2 regions of the Kribbella sp. NPDC023855 genome follow, and region 1 is predicted to be linked to the other one. Evidence: riboswitches for the same ligand, from Rfam matches in the RefSeq annotation. Region 1 holds a riboswitch; the other holds the start of a gene.
What was found. A riboswitch is a leader RNA that binds a small molecule or an ion and turns the genes downstream of it on or off. The one in region 1 is predicted to bind ZMP and ZTP.

Region 1 (3,433 bases):
GGTCGTCGCCCACCGTCACCACCGGATCCGGCACGAAGGTCTCCAGCGGCTCCTCGCGCCGGGACTTCCGGGACCGCAACATGTCCAGACACACCCGGCTGACCACAGTCGTCAGCCACCCACCGAGATTCGCGACGTCACTGGTATCGGTCCGGGCCAGCCGCAACCACGCCTCCTGAACGGCATCCTCCGCCTCAGTCAGCGACCCCAACATCCGATAGGCAACCGCCCGCAAATGCCCGCGAAACCCCTCGAACTCCTCAGCCAGCCCATCATGATCATCCACTGTCAACTTCCTCCGTCATCTCCCCGTCAGCCCTCTGACGTTCCAAACCCCACGGATATGACACAGCGCCCGCCTCGAGGGGAGGCGGGCGCTGGGACGAACCATGATCAGTTCAGGTCGAGACCTGGGTAGAGGGGGTGCTTGTCGAGGAGTTCGGCGGAGGCGGCTCGGACCTTGTCGGCTACGCCGTCGGCGAGGATGTACTTCGCCTTGGACGGGGCGCCGGCCGACGTCTTGGTCGGGGTGACGCTGGAGAGGACCTCCACCATCAGTTCGGCGACGCGGTCGAACTCGTCGCCACCGAAGCCGCGGGTGGTGAGGGCCGGCGTACCGATCCGGACGCCCGAGGTGTACCAAGCGCCGTTCGGGTCGCGGGGGATCGCGTTGCGGTTCGTCACGATGCCCGCGTCGAGCAGCGCCGACTCGGCCTGGCGGCCGGTGATGCCGTACGACGAGACGTCGAGCAGGACGAGGTGGTTCTCCGTGCCGTCCGTCACCAGCTTCACGCCGCGCTTCATCAGCCCTTCGGCCAGCGTCACCGCGTTGTCCGCGACGTTCTGCGCGTACGTCTGGAACGAAGGCTGACGCGCCTCGGCCAGCGCGACCGCCTTGGCCGCCATCACCTGGCTGAGCGGGCCACCGAGCACCATCGGGCAACCGCGGTCGACGGCGTCGGCGTACTCCGGCTGGCACAGCACCATGCCGCCGCGCGGGCCGCGGAGCGACTTGTGCGTGGTGGTCGTGGTGACGTGGGCGTGCGGTACCGGGTCGAAGTCGCCGGTGAAGACCTTCCCGGCGACGAGTCCGGCGAAGTGCGCCATGTCGACCATCAGGGTGGCGCCGACCTCGTCTGCGATCTCGCGCATCTTGGCGAAGTTGATCTTGCGCGGGTACGCCGAGTAGCCGGCGATCAGGATCAGCGGCTTGAACTCGCGAGCCGTCTGGGCGACCAGGTCGTAGTCGAGCAGCCCGGTCTCCGGGTCGGTGCCGTAGGAGCTCTGGTGGAACATCTTGCCGGAGATGTTCGGCCGGAAACCGTGGGTCAGGTGACCGCCGGCGTCGAGCGACATGCCGAGCATCTTCTGGTCACCGAGCGCCTTGCGCAGCTTGGCCCAGTCCTCGTCGGTCAGGTCGTTGACGTGCTTGGCGCCGGCCTCGGCCAGAGCCGGCGACTCGATCCGCTGGGCCAGGATCGCCCAGAAGGCGACCAGGTTCGCGTCGATGCCGGAGTGCGGCTGGACGTAGGCGTGCGGCGCGCCGAACAGCTCACGAGCGTGGTCGGCGGCGGTCTGCTCGACGGTGTCGACGTTCTGGCAGCCGGCGTAGAAGCGGTGCCCGACGGTGCCCTCGGCGTACTTGTCCGAGAGCCAGTTGCCCATCGTCAGCAAGGTCGCCGGGGAGGCGTAGTTCTCGCTGGCGATCAGCTTCAGCGAGGAGCGCTGGTCGGCCAGTTCGGCCTTGATCGCGCCGGCGATGGTGGGTTCCACCGCGCCGATCACCTCGAGCGCGTTGCGGTACGCGGCCGACGCGGTTGCGGCGTCGAAGGGTTGAGTCATCTTCGTCTCTCTCCTGAGGTCGCACAGGTCTCCCTGTGACGAGGTCGCGGCACCCAGGCGCACGGTGCCGGCGGTCTTTTCGCTCCCCGGTGGTCGATCCCACCTCAGCGCCAGTCGCGACGCCGTAACCCTAGCGTGTGACGGCTCCGTCAGAGGATGCGGTCGAGGATCGGACCGTACGGCGTGGTGCACGGCAGCGTCCCGAACACGCCACCCCAGTCGCCCGCCAGCCGGGACGCGACGAACGCGTCGGCCACCTCCGGGGTCGAGTGCCGCACGAGCAGCGACGCCTGCAGACAGACGGCCATCCGCGCGGCCAGTCGCCGGGCACCCGCTTCGGCCCCCGCCAAGTCGGAGAGCGTTTCCAGTACGTCGGTCACGGCAGCGTCCAGGCGATGGTCGGCACCTTGCGCCGCACCGACTTCGAGCAACCACGCCTCGAGCGACTCGGGTCGCCGCAGCGCGCGCAGGACGTCGAGGGCGTTGACCGTGCCTGAGCCTTCCCAGATGGAGTTCAGCGGGGACTCGCGGAACAGCAGCGGGAGACCGCTCTCCTCGACATAACCGTTGCCGCCGAGGCACTCCAGCGCTTCGGCGACCGTGAACGAGGTGCGCTTGCAGACCCAGAACTTCGCCAGCGGCAACGCGATCCGGCGGAACGCCGCGGCCTGCTCGTCACCGGCGAGCGAAGCGTCCATCGCCGCGGCCAGCCGCATCGAGAGAGCGGTTGCCGCCTCGCTCTCGATGGCCAGGTCGGCCAGCACGTTCTGCATCGCCGGCTTGTTCCTCAGCAGGTCGCCGAAGGCGCTGCGATGCGCGGTGTGCCAGGTCGCCTCGACCAGAGCCCGCCGCATCAACGCAGCCGAGCCGAGCACGCAGTCGAGCCGGGTCGCAGCGACCATCTCGATGATCGTCCGGACGCCGGCACCCTCGTCACCGAGCCGATAGCCGACGGTGTTGTGGAACTCGACCTCACTCGACGCGTTCGACCGGTTGCCGAGCTTGTCCTTCAACCGTTGCAGAGCAAACGCATTCCGGTTGCCATCGGCAAGGACCCGCGGGACGACGAAGCAGGTCAGGCCGTCCGCCGCCTGGGCCAGGACGAGGAACACATCGACCTGCGGTGCCGAGCAGAACCACTTGTGCCCATTGAGCACATATTCGCCGTCACTCCCGGTCGGCGTCGCGGTGGTGACGTTGGCCCGTACGTCGGAGCCGCCCTGCTTCTCGGTCATGCCCATCCCGGCGAGCACGCCCGCTTTGTCCGCGGCGGGCAGCCGGCGTACGTCGTACTGCGTGGCGGCGAGGCGTGGGATCCATTCGTCGGCCAGCGTCTTGTCGGCGCGCAGTGCCGGGACGGCGGCGTACGTCATCGAGATCGGGCACGCGTGACCCGGTTCGACCTGCGACCACACGTAGAAGCCGGCTGCGCGGGTGAGGTGCGGTGACGGTTTGTCGCTGGTCCAGGGCGCTGCTTGGAGTCCGAAGCCGACCGCCTTGTCCATCAGCCAATGCCACGACGGGTGGAACTCGACTTCGTCGATCCGGTGGCCGTAGCGGTCGTGTGTTCGCAGTACGGGCGAGTTCTGAT
Region 2 (3,433 bases), 130 kb from region 1:
CCGGCCGCGCACACCGAGGCGACCGAGACGGTCAACGGCGGCAACTACGAGAGCGACTCCGTCGACGACTCGCCGGTCGCCCCGCCCGCCGAAGACGACGACGACGCCCCAATCGCCCCACCCGAAACCCCGGACACCGACCGCCCGCTGTGACGACCTCACTACCGTCCGCCCCGGACCCCTCCGGGGCGGACGCTTCGGTTCCACCGCGACCTGGTGATCCTGAGCCGTGGGTGTTGCTCGGCGAGAAGGTTGGCTACAACGGCTTTCTGACCGTGAACGTGCGGCGGTATCGGCTGCCTGACGGCCGCGAGGCTGACTGGGACGTCTTCGGACCGGAGAGTGCTGCCGGTGTCAGAGCCGGTGTGACCGTTCTTCCGTTGACGCCCGACGGCCGGATCGTCGCCGTTCGGATGTTTCGCGCGGGGCCGGACAAGATCGTCACGAACCTCCCCGGTGGCCTGATCGACCCCGGTGAGGACCCGGCGGACGCGGGCCGGCGTGAGCTGGAGGAAGAGACCGGCTACACCTGCGACTCGATCGAGGTGATGGGCTGGACCTGGTCCGGCTCCTCCTCGACCTTCCGCAAGTACGTCGCGATCGCCCGCGGCTGCCGCCCCGACGGCAAGCAGTCCCTCGACGACTTCGAAGACTGTGTCCCCGTCGAGCTGACCCTCGACGAGTTCCGCACCGAACTCCGCACCCCCGGCGCCATGACCGGCACCGACGCCGCCTACCTCGTCCTCGACCACGCCGGCCTGCTCTAAATTCAGTTGCCCGCAGCCTCGGTCGGCCTCACGCTGTGCCAGGTGCTGACCACCCACTGGCCGCTGCGCCAGCTCCGCCTCACCACCGAGCGCCTCGTACTCCGGCTGCCCACCGAGAACGAACTCGCGGAGCTGGCCGACCTCGCCGCCGCCGGGATCCACGAACCCGGTGAACGCCCGTTCCTCACGCCGTGGACCGATCTGGAGCCGGCCAAGCGTGCCCAGTGGGTGATGCAGGCGCACTGGAGCGGCCTGGGGAGTTGGTCACCTGACGACTGGGGTCTCGACCTGGCCGTCTTCCGCGACGGCGTCCCGATCGGATTAGTCACCCTGGCAGCGAAGCAGTTCGCAGTACTGCGGGAAGTTCGCTCCTCGTCCTGGTTCGGCTTGGCCCATCACGGTCAGGGCTACGGAACGGAAGCTCGTACTGCTCCTGCACCTAGCCTTCGCGGAGCTCGGAGCGGAGGCGGCCACGTCGGAGGTCTTCCAGGACAACCACGCCTCCCAGGCGGTCTCCCGCAAGCTGGGCTACCAGCCGGACGGGATCTCGCGCGACGTGCTGCATGGCGAGGCGGTGGTTTCGGACCGGTTGCGGCTCACTCGCGCCAACTGGCGACCGCGCGCAGTACAGGTCGAAGGGCTGGCGCAGTGCCGGAGCTTCTTCGGCGCCGAGTAAACTTCCCGGCGGACCGCGACTGGCGCTGAGGTGGATCACCACCGGGGAACGGTCCGCCGGTGGTCTGCCGGCTGAGCCGCGCGCCTGGGCATCCGAGAGATTCGTCGATGCCCGAGGGAGTGCGTGATGACTGAAGCACGGTTGATGGTCGGGACCGAGCTGGCGGCCGAGATGGTGGCCAAGGCGGGGGAGCGGGCCGAGAAGCTCAGGACCGAGACCGGCGTACAGCCGTGTCTGGCGACGGTGCTCGTGGGGGATGACCCGGCGTCGGCGACGTACGTCCGGATGAAGCAGAACCGGAGCAAGAAGGCCGGGATTGGGTCGCGGAGCGTCGTACTGCCGGCCGAGACGACCACCGAGGAGCTGGTGGCAGAGCTGCACAAGCTGTCCGGCGATCCTGAGGTGCACGGCATCCTGTTGCAGCATCCGGTGCCCGCGCAGATCGACGAGCGGGCAGCGTTCGAGGCGATCGCTCCGGCCAAGGACGTCGACGGCGTGACCATGCACGGATTCGCCGCGATGGCATTCGGCGAGCCCGGCTTCGTCTCCTGTACGCCGGGCGGCATCCTCCGGTTGCTGCAGGCGTACGACGTACCGCTGGAAGGCGCGCACGCCGTCGTGATCGGCCGCAGCCCGATCCTCGGCAAGCCGGCCGGGATGTTGCTGCTGGCATCGAACGCGACAGTCACCTACACGCACTCGAAGACGCGTGACCTGGCAGACATCGTCCGGACCGCCGACATCGTGGTTGCGGCGGTCGGCCGGGCGAACTTCGTCCGCGGCGACTGGCTGAAGCCGGGGGCGGTGGTGATCGATGCCGGATACAACGAAGGCAACGTCGGCGACGTCCACTTCGGTGAGGCGGCGCAGGTCGCGAGCCTGATCACCCCGGTGCCGGGCGGGGTCGGGCCGATGACGATCGCGCTCCTGCTCGAGCAGACCGTCGACGCCGCCGAGGCCCAGACCGGGCGCTGACGCAACCGGCAGGGCGGCGCGAGGAGCAGTATCCGAGACGGTGGAGCACGGGGCGGGGCTTCTGTCCTAGGGTTGACAGTACTGAGCACCATCGATCTAGGAGGCAGACGCTGTGGCGGTACGGGCGATCCGCGGTGCCACCCAGCTCGAGGTGGACGAGCGCGAGCATCTGCTCGAGCGGTCCGCCGAGCTGGTCCGGGCCGTGCTGGAGGCCAACGACCTGGAGTCGGAGGACCTGATCAGCATCCTGTTCACCGTCACGCCGGACCTGCACTCGGAGTTCCCGGCGGTGGCCGGCCGGCAGATCGGGCTCACCGACGTTCCGCTGATGTGCATGCAGGAGATCGACGTACCGCACGCCCTGCCGCGGGTGGTCCGGATGATGGTGCACGCCGAGTCGCCGCGGTCGCGGGAGAAGATCCAGCACATCTACCTGCACGGTGCCGTCAGCCTGCGCCCCGACCTGACCGGCGCCCAGTGACCGAGCTGCGGGGACCCGTCCGGATCGTCGGAACCGGCCTGATCGGTACGTCGATCGGCCTGGCGCTCGGCCGGCTCGGTGTCGTGGTGGAGCTGGTCGACGCCGATCCCGACAACGCCTTGATGGCCGAGCGGATCGGGGCCGGCTCGCGCCTGGTCCAGATCGAGCCGCAACTCGTCGTCGTCGCCGTACCGCCCGACCATGTCGGCCGAGTTGTCGTCGAGCAGCTCCAGCAGACCGACGCGATCGTCACCGACGCGGCCAGCGTGAAGTCGAAGCCGCTCCTCGACGCCCGCGCCCTGGTCGACGCACCGGAAGAACTTTCCCGGTACGTCGGCAGCCACCCGATGGCCGGGTCCGAGCGGAACGGCCCGCTGGCCGGTCGCGCGGACCTGTTCGAGGGCGCGACCTGGGCGATCACCCCGCACGAGACCAGCGACCCCGACGCGGTCGAGCTGGTACGCCGGCTCGCCGAGGCCGCGGGAGCCCGGACGGTCGAGCTGTCCGTCGCCGACCACGACCTCGCGGTGGCGC

Region 2: linked by a shared signal. The riboswitch ahead of AB0F51_RS03355 (bifunctional 5,10-methylenetetrahydrofolate dehydrogenase/5,10-methenyltetrahydrofolate cyclohydrolase) and the one ahead of AB0F51_RS03955 (glycine hydroxymethyltransferase) in region 1 are both predicted to bind ZMP and ZTP.

Annotation. Positions count from the first base shown of each region.
Region 1 is NZ_JBFAAA010000001.1:863,354-866,786, forward strand. Features, by position in the region: gene AB0F51_RS03950 (sigma-70 family RNA polymerase sigma factor) at 1-286, opposite strand, end outside; gene AB0F51_RS03955 (glycine hydroxymethyltransferase) at 394-1,842, opposite strand; ZMP/ZTP riboswitch at 1,887-1,970, opposite strand; gene AB0F51_RS03960 (acyl-CoA dehydrogenase family protein) at 1,992-3,433, opposite strand, start outside.
Region 2 is NZ_JBFAAA010000001.1:730,044-733,476, forward strand. Features, by position in the region: gene prcA (proteasome subunit alpha) at 1-153, shown strand, start outside; gene AB0F51_RS03345 (NUDIX hydrolase) at 234-767, shown strand; gene AB0F51_RS03350 (GNAT family N-acetyltransferase) at 774-1,472, shown strand; ZMP/ZTP riboswitch at 1,449-1,540, shown strand; gene AB0F51_RS03355 (bifunctional 5,10-methylenetetrahydrofolate dehydrogenase/5,10-methenyltetrahydrofolate cyclohydrolase) at 1,570-2,418, shown strand; gene aroH (chorismate mutase) at 2,531-2,899, shown strand; gene AB0F51_RS03365 (prephenate dehydrogenase) at 2,896-3,433, shown strand, end outside.